2 linked regions of the Luteibacter rhizovicinus DSM 16549 genome follow. The protein of the gene in region 1 interacts with the protein of each later gene in a pairwise test. Links are inferred from orthologs where the notes say so. Each region holds a gene or a part of one and is shown on either strand. Other genes may lie near its edges.

Region 1 (2,970 bases):
CATGGCGCCCCCAAGCCTTGGCGGGGCGCGGTACATAAGCACCGGGGTGCGTGGCATAATCCACGATCTTTTTACGTGAGCAGCCGCTTTTCCGTGGCTGTTCCATGACTTGCGAGAATTGACGATGAGCCTTCCGACCTTCGCCGCCATTGCACAGGCCACCGCTCCCGCTGCCGGGGCCTCCCAGGGTGGGGCACTGGGCCTCTCGCCGCTGATCATGATGGCGGTGCTGTTCGGCATCTTCTATTTCATGATGATCCGCCCGCAGATGAAGCGTCAGAAGGAACACCGCAACCTGTTGTCCGCGCTCGCCAAGGGCGACGAAGTGGTGATGGGCGGCGGTCTCGCCGGCCGCATCGAGGAAGTGGGCGAGTCCTTCGTCCGCGTGGAGATCGCCCCGGGCACCGTCGTCCAGGTGCAGAAGGGCTCGATCACCCAGGTGCTGCCGAAGGGCAGCCTCAAGAAGTCCTGAGCTTTGTCTCAACGGCGTCAGCCGCGGCCGCTTGTGGCCGCTTTTCATGGAATGGCAAGGCATGAGTGATTTTCCACGCTGGAAATACGCGCTGGTCGTGATCGTGTTGCTGCTCGGCATCGTTTACGCGTTGCCGAACGTCTTCCCGCCCCAACCGGCGGTGCAGATTTCGGGTAACCGCGGCGCAACCGTCGATGCGGCATTGAAGACCAAGGTCGAGGGCATCCTCGCCACGGCGAAGACGCCGGCCTCGGTGATCGACGTCGATGAGAAGACCAGCCGCCTGCTGGCACGCTTTGCGACGGCTGACGCACAGACCAAGGCATCGGACGCCCTGCGGACGACGCTGGGTGAGAATTACACCGTCGCGCTCAACCAGGCGTCGACGGTGCCGGCGTGGCTGCAGTCGATCAACGCCTTCTCGATGCCGCTCGGCCTCGATCTGCAGGGCGGCGTGCACTTCCTGATGGAAGTCGACCAGGGCGCGGTCGTCGATGCGCAGGAAACGCGTTATTCCGACGACATCCGGGCGTTGCTGCGCGAGAAGAAGGTGTCCTACGACGCCGTCAATCGCAATGCACGCGGCCAGGGCGTCAGCGTGGTTCTGCGTACGGATGCCGATCGCCAGGCCGCGGCCACGCTCATCGCCACCGATTATCCGGAACTCACCGTCGCCGATGGCGCGGCCACGGGCAATCGTTTCATCCTCAACGCGGTGATCAAGGCGACCAAGCTGCGTGAGCTCTCCCAGAGCATGATCACGCAGAACCTCACCACGCTCCGTCAGCGCGTCAATGCGCTGGGCGTCTCCGAGCCGCTGATCCAGCAGCAGGGCGCCAACCAGATCGTGGTGGAGCTCGCCGGCGTGCAGGACACCGCCGAGGCGAAGAAGATCATCGGTGCCGTGGCCACGCTGCAGTACCGCGCCGGCCTGTACACGCCGCAGCAGGCGGCGGATGCCGCCCGTTCGGGTAGCGTGCCGCCGGATGCCAAGCTTTACTACGGCCGTGAAGGCCGCCCGTACCTGCTCAGCAAGACCATCATCGCGACGGGTGACGAGCTCACCTCGGCGGTGTCCGGCCGTGACCAGCAGAACGGCACGCCCAATGTCAGCGTCTCGCTGAACAGTGCCGGCGCACGCAAGATGCAGGACTTCACCAACGGCAACGTTGGCAAGCCGATGGCCGTGCTCTACATCACGCGGACCACCGACACGAAGATGGTCGACGGCAAGGAAGTGAAGACGCCGAAGATCACCGAAGAGGTGATCAACTACGCCAATATCAGTTCGCCGTTCGGCAAGCAGTTCTCGACGAACGGCCTGCCCAGCGATTCGGAAGCGTCGGAGCTGGCGCTGCTCCTGCGCGGCGGCTCGCTCGCCGTGCCCATCGACATCGTCGGTGAAAGCGTGATCGGTCCGAGCCTCGGCGCGGACAACATCGACAAGGGCTTCAAGGCGGTCATGCTCGGCCTCGGCCTGGTGCTGGTTGCCGCCGCCATCTACTACAAGCTGTTCGGTCTCGTTGCCGACGTCGCCCTGTTCTTCAACCTGGTGCTGCTCATCGCCGTCATGTCGATGATCCACGTCACCCTGACGATGCCGGGCATCGCGGGTATCGTGCTGACACTCGGTATGGCGATCGATGCCAACGTGCTGATCTGCGAACGCATCCGTGAGGAACTGCGCAACGGTTCCTCGCCGCTGGCTGCGATCCGCACCGGCTACGACAAGGCCTGGGCGACGATTCTCGACGCCAACGTGACCCACCTGCTCGCCGCGCTCGGCCTGATGACCATGGGTTCGGGCCCGATCAAGGGCTTCGGTGTCACGCTCTTCATCGGTATCCTCACGTCGATGTTCACGTCGGTGACGGTCACTCACGCCATCACCGCGCTGATCCACGGCGGCCGCAAGCTCAAGACCCTGTCGGTCTGAGGAGGAAGCCATGGAAATCTTCAACCACAATTCGAACTTCAACTTCCTCGGCCTGCGCCGTTTCAGCATCGGTCTCGGCATCCTGCTGATGATCGGCTCGATCAGCCTGATCCTGACCAAGGGCTTCAACTACGGCCAGGACTTCGTCGGTGGTGTCGCCGTCGAGGTGGAGTACCAGGCCCCGATCGATCCGGCCGACGTTCGCGCGGCACTGGAGAAGTCCGGCCTCGAGAACCCGCTGGTCCAGGCTGTCGGCGGCACGCGTGACTTCACCATCCGCATGCAGCCCAAGGACGACAAGAACTCGGTCTCGCTGACCGGCGATGAAGCCGCTGCCAAGGTGGCAGGCGACGTCGTCGCCGCACTCAAGGTCACCCGTCCGGACGTGATCCAGAAGAGCCGCTCCTTCGTCGGCCCGCAGGTCGGTGAAGAGTTGCGCAGCGACGGCGTCGTCGCCGTGGCCTTCGTCATCATCGGCATCATGGGCTACCTGTGGCTCCGCTTCGAATGGCGTTTCGCCCTCGCGGCGCTGGCTACCGAAATCCACGACGTCCTGGTGACC
Region 2 (5,682 bases), 2.4 Mb from region 1 along the record:
GTATCACGCAGGCGGATCATGAAGTCGTCGTCGACTTCCAGCTCGTCGGGGATGGCGTAGTCCAGCGTACCCAGTGAAATATTGCGAAAGCCGAACTCGCGCAGCTTCGGCAGGATGGCGAGCTTCTCGTCCAGTGTCTGGCCGACTCTCGAGCCCACCGGATTCTCGCGCAGGGACAGGTCGATCATGAACGGCTCGATGGCCGCAAGGCGTGCCACCTTGTCCTCTGCGTCGTTCAGGGCGGCGCGTGCGCGCTCGCGAGCTTCCAGCGTCATGGTCTTCCCTCTCGGATCGTCGCGACCTGCGACCAAAAGAGCTGTCGGCCGGCTGCGGACAATCTTGAGAAAGCCACGCGCGGCGACAGCGCCGCGTACGGTCGTTCCCAAGGCGGCGCGCCGCTCCCACGGGCGGCTTCCTGGGGGTCAACCTAATGCCCTGCGCCACGTTGGTCCTTCCATACCCAGGATCAGGACTTTATCGATGCGCCGTTTCTCCCCTACCCTGCGTGGCGTGACGATCGCCTGCTCCGTCGGACTTGCCGCGTGTGCCGGCAACAGCATCCGATTGAGCGCCGCGCCCGACCATCCGCACTCGTTCGACGGCCACTGGGTCGTGGACGTTTCTCACAGCGAAGATCCTGATGCCTCCCCAGCAGCGGGCGGCAGCGGTCGCGGCGGCGGCATGGGCGGTGGCCACGGTCACGGCGGCGGTGGGGGTATGGGAGGTGGCATGGGTGGCGGCGGTATGGGCGGTGGTGGCCGACATGGCGGTGGTGGTTCCAACCCTGGTGCCAGCAGTGGCAACGGCGCCGGCAACACGACTGGCGGTGGGAACGGCGACATGCTGCGCCGGGCTCTCCTGCTTCCCGACACGCTGGACATCGCCCTTCATCCGGGCAGCCTGCAGATCGCGCCCAATGGCCACTCAAGCAGTGTCCCGATGGTGACCGGCAAGGACGCGGGCGGTGACGTCACGCGAGCCGGCTGGGACGGCGACAGCCTGGTGGTCGTGATCCATATCGACGACAAGCGCGGCGACATCGTGCAGCACTACGACGTGGCTGCCGATCATTCGCGGCTGGTGGTCACGACCGAGTTCAAGAGGAAGTCGAAGACGGTGTCTGTCGTGAGGGAATTTATCGCTGGCGAAGCCGGCTCCCACCAATGAATCAGGCAAAAAAAACGGCGCCCCGAGAGGGGCGCCGTTTTTTTTGAATAATGGTCGGGGTGGCGAGATTCGAACTCGCGACCACTACACCCCCAGCGTAGTGCGCTACCAGGCTGCGCTACACCCCGACGAGCTAACGATTGTAGCAGCAACGCCGCGACCTGCGGAAGCCGGTCAGCGACGAAGGAGGGTCAGTACTTCTTCCAGCTCCAGACGCACCTGACGCACGATCTGATGTGACATGCTCGCTTCCATACGAGCCTGCGGGCCTTCCAGCCGGGCGCGAGCACCCGTGATGGTAAAACCCTCGTCGTAAAGCAAAGAACGGATCTGGCGGATCATGAGCACGTCGTGGCGCTGGTAATAGCGGCGATTGCCGCGACGCTTGACGGGCTTGAGGGCCGGAAACTCCTGCTCCCAGTAGCGAAGGACATGCGGCTTGACGCCGCAAAGCTCACTGACTTCACCAATGGTGAAGTAGCGCTTCGCCGGGATCGCCGGAAGTTCGGTGTTATTCCCTGGATCCAGCATAGCCCTCGACTCTTACCTTGAGTTTCTGGCCAGGACGGAAGGTGACAACCCGCCGGGCCGAGATGGGAATTTCTTCGCCGGTCTTTGGATTACGACCGGGCCGCTGATTCTTCTGCCGAAGGTCGAAATTGCCGAAGCCGGACAACTTGACCTGCTCACCTCGTTCCAGGGCCTCGCGCACGACCTCGAAATAGGCGTCCACGAATTCCTTGGCCTCACGCTTGTTGAGACCCACGTCGAGGAAAAGCCGCTCGGCCATTTCCGCCTTGGTCAGCGCCATCTTATCCTCGCAGTCTTGCCTTGCATGTCTTCTCCAATGCCCCCACCGCTTCTGCCACGCGAGCGTCGGCATCTTCGTCGGTAAGGGTGCGTGAAGCGTCCTGTAAAATCAAGCCCATAGCGAGACTCTTTCGTCCTTCGTCGATCCCCTTGCCGGCGTAGCGATCGAACAGGCGGATCTCCTTCAGGACCTCGCCGAGCGCCTCGCGCACGGCGGTCTCCACGGCAGCCCAGGACACGTCTTCGGGCAGTTCCACGGCGATATCACGGCGAACGGCCGGGAAACGTGCAACGCGGCCAGCACTGGGAAGGCGACGGGCAAGGATCGACTCGAGCGCCAGTTCCATCACGTGAACGTCCGGACCCAGGTCCAGCGCCTTGGCCAGCGCCGGGTGCAGGGCGCCCAGGAAGCCAGCCGGCCGACCGTCACGCAGGATGCGTGCGCCGCGGCCAGGATGCAGCCAGGACGGGAGGTCATCGGCGTCGACCGACCAGCGCTGCGGCTCGCCCGTGTGGGCGATCAAGGCGTCGAGGTCGCCCTTGAGGTCGAAGAAATCGACCGGACGGGTCGCTTCGCCCCACTGTTCCGCACGCGCGGCGCCGCTGGCGACAAGGGCCACGCGACCCACTTCGTCGGGCGCATCACCGGTAGCGTGGAAGCTACGGGCCACCTCGAACAACCGAACGCGCTCCTGCTGGCGTGCGCGGTTATGACGCAGCGCTTCAATCAGTCCGGGCAGCAACGAGGTCCGCATCACGGCCAGATCCGCCGAAAGCGGGTTGGCCAGCGGCACCCAGCCCTTGTCGACGCCCCAGGTCGTGAGCAGGTCGGCGTTGACGAAGGAAAGCGTCACGGCTTCGAAATAGCCGCGCGCGGCGATCTGGTCGCGCAGCGCCATCTCGCTGAGGCGGGCCTCGGGCTCGGAACGCAGGGCGATCTGCCCCGCCGGGATATGCGTCGGAATGCGATCGTAGCCATGGATACGCGCGACCTCTTCGACCAGGTCTTCTTCGCGCTCGATGTCGAAACGGCTGCTCGGCGGCGTCACTTCCCAGCCGTCCGCCAACTCGACCACATGCATGCCGAGGGCGGTGAAGATGCGGGCGACCTCGCTGCCGGCGATATCGATGCCGAGCAGGCGGCGCAGGCGCGCGTGGCGCAGTATCACGGGCGCGTGCTCACGCAGGTCTTCCGGGCGCTCGGCCAGGGTCAGCGGGCCGGCGCTACCGCCGGCGATCTGCAACAGCAATTCCGTCGCGCGCTCGATGGCACGCTGCGGAAGCGCCGGATCGACGCCGCGCTCGTAGCGATGCGAGGCATCCGTATGCATGCCGAGCTTGCGTGCGCGACCCATGATCGCGGCCGGCGCGAAGTGCGCGGCTTCGAGGAACACGTTGCGCGTGGTGTCGGTCACGCGCGAATCGAAGCCACCCATGATGCCGCCGAGGGCGAGGGCATGGGCTTCGTCCGCGATCACGACGAAGGACGGGTCGAGCTTGACCTCGCGGCCGTCGAGCAACTTGACCACTTCACCCTGCCCCGCATGCCGCACGACGACGGCCCCGGAAAGCGTGTCGTTGTCGAACGCGTGCATCGGGTGGCCGAGCTCGAGCATGACGTACTGCGTGATATCGACGATGGCGCTGATCGGGCGGATACCAGCGCGACGCAGGCGCTCGGCCATCCACAGCGGCGATGCCACACTGGCATCCACGCCTTCAATGACGCGGCCGATATAACGCGGTGCGTCGGCGCCGGCTTCCAGGCGAACGTCGCGCCTCGCGCTGGCCGTCACCGGCGCGCTGGCCGTGCCGATCGCCTTCACGCGGCTACCGAACAGGGCAGCCACATCATGTGCCAGGCCATTGAGGCCGAGCACGTCCGGACGATTCGGGGTGATCTTCAGCTCGATGCTGGCATCGGGCAGGCCGAGGTAGTCGGCGATCGGCGTACCGACCGGCGCATCCGCCGCTAGCTCGAGCAGGCCGGACGCGTCGGCGTCGATGTCGAGTTCTTTCGCCGAGCAGAGCATCCCGAAGGATTCGACACCGCGCAGCTTCGCCGCCTTGATGTCGACGTTGTTGGGCAGCTTCGCGCCCACCCTGGCCAGCGGCACGCGAATGCCTACGCGCGCGTTTGGCGCGCCGCAGACGATCTGCAGCAGCTCGCCCTGCCCTGCATCCACCTTGCACACTTGCAGGCGGTCGGCTTCGGGATGCTTCACGGCCTCGACAATTTCGGCGACGACCACGCCGTCGAGATCCTCACCCAGCGGGGTGACGCCTTCGACTTCCAGGCCGGCCATCGTCAGCGCATGAACCAGGGTCGCGCGATCCGCGTCGATGGCAACCAGTTCACGCAGCCAGTTTTCGGAGAATTTCATGGGAGCGACTCGTTAACGTGGGTTCGACGGCGATCAGGCGAACTGGCGCAGGAAGCGCAGGTCGTTCTCGAAGAAGGCGCGCAGGTCGCTCACGCCGTAGCGCAGCATGGCGAAGCGCTCGACGCCGAGGCCGAAGGCGAAGCCCGTGTAACGCTCCGGATCGACGCCGCAGTTCTTCAGCACGGTCGGATGGACCATGCCGCAGCCGAGGACTTCGAGCCAGCGCTCGGTGCCGTCCTCGGCATCCCAGCGGATATCGACTTCCGCCGAGGGCTCGGTGAACGGGAAATAGCTCGGACGGAAACGCATCTCGAAGTCGCGCTCGAAAAACGCGCGGATGAATTCGGACAGCGTGCCCTTCAGATCGGCAAAGCTCGAGGTCTCGTCGACCAGCAGGCCTTCGATCTGGTGGAACATCGGCGAATGCGTCTGGTCCGAATCGCTGCGATAGACCTTGCCCGGCGCGATGATGCGGATCGGCGGCTGACGGCCCTGCATCGAACGGATCTGCACCGGCGAGGTGTGCGTGCGCAGCAGGCGCCCGTCGCCGAAGTAGAAGGTATCGTGCATCGCGCGTGCCGGATGGTGCGGCGGGAAGTTGAGCGCCTCGAAGTTGTGCCAGTCGTCCTCGATCTCGGGACCGTCGGCACGCTGGTAGCCAAGACGCCCGAAGATGTCGGCGATGCGCTCGAGGGCACGGGTAATCGGGTGGATGCCGCCGTATTCGCCATCGCGGCCCGGCAGGGTCACGTCGATGCGTTCGGAGGCCAGGCGACGATCCAGCTCGGCCTGCTCCAGGGACTGCTTACGGGCGGTAATGGCGTCGGTCAGTCGTTCCTTGACGCGATTGACCTCCGCGCCGCGCGCCTTGCGCTCGTCGCCGGATAACTGGCCCAGCGCCTTGAGCGCCGCGGTGACCGCACCGTTCTTGCCCAGCAGACCGACGCGGACGGCGTCGAGTGCCTCGAGCGAGGATGCAGCTTCGATGTCGCGCAGGGACGCGTCGATATGCTCGATCGATTCCATCGGTGTTCCTGACGGGGAAAAAAAATGGGGAGAAGGCCAGGCCTTCTCCCCACGTTATCCATCTTCGCGCGGTATGACTACCGTGCGTGGTAAAGCGGATTACGCAGCCAGATGGGCCTTAGCCTTCTCTGCGATCACGCCAAACGCCTTGATGTCGCGCACGGCGAGGTCGGCCAGGACCTTACGGTCGATAGCGATCTCAGCCTTGGCCAGGCCGTTGATCAGGCGGCTGTACGACAGACCGAACTGACGGGCGGCAGCATTGATACGAACGATCCACAGGGCGCGGAACTGA

The links. Proteins that work in one complex are often made in the same cells at the same time.
Region 2: the proteins of secD (region 1) and pheT interact in binary tests that used the Escherichia coli proteins (3 or more experiments, as listed by UniProt). The link is inferred for Luteibacter rhizovicinus DSM 16549 from one-to-one orthologs.

The regions. Positions count from the first base shown.
Region 1 is NZ_CP017480.1:582,736-585,705, reverse strand. What follows is about bases 86-2,970. They hold secD (protein translocase subunit SecD), read left to right. Parts: upstream 86-533; coding sequence 534-2,408; downstream 2,409-2,970. Other genes in these bases: secF (protein translocase subunit SecF), read left to right, coding at 2,419-2,970; yajC (preprotein translocase subunit YajC), read left to right, coding at 125-472. UniProt on the Escherichia coli protein: Part of the Sec protein translocase complex. Interacts with the SecYEG preprotein conducting channel. SecDF uses the proton motive force (PMF) to complete protein translocation after the ATP-dependent function of SecA.
Region 2 is NZ_CP017480.1:2,941,129-2,946,810, reverse strand. The notes cover bases 1,671-4,691. They hold pheT (phenylalanine--tRNA ligase subunit beta), read right to left. Parts: upstream 4,362-4,691; coding sequence 1,980-4,361; downstream 1,671-1,979. Other genes in these bases: pheS (phenylalanine--tRNA ligase subunit alpha), read right to left, coding at 4,395-4,691; ihfA (integration host factor subunit alpha), read right to left, coding at 1,679-1,978; BJI69_RS13385 (MerR family transcriptional regulator), read right to left, coding at 1,671-1,698. Outside these bases: BJI69_RS13400 (beta/alpha barrel domain-containing protein), read right to left, coding at 1-275; BJI69_RS22635 (hypothetical protein), read left to right, coding at 481-1,167; more of BJI69_RS13385, read right to left, coding at 1,342-1,670; more of pheS, read right to left, coding at 4,692-5,387; rplT (50S ribosomal protein L20), read right to left, coding at 5,487-5,682.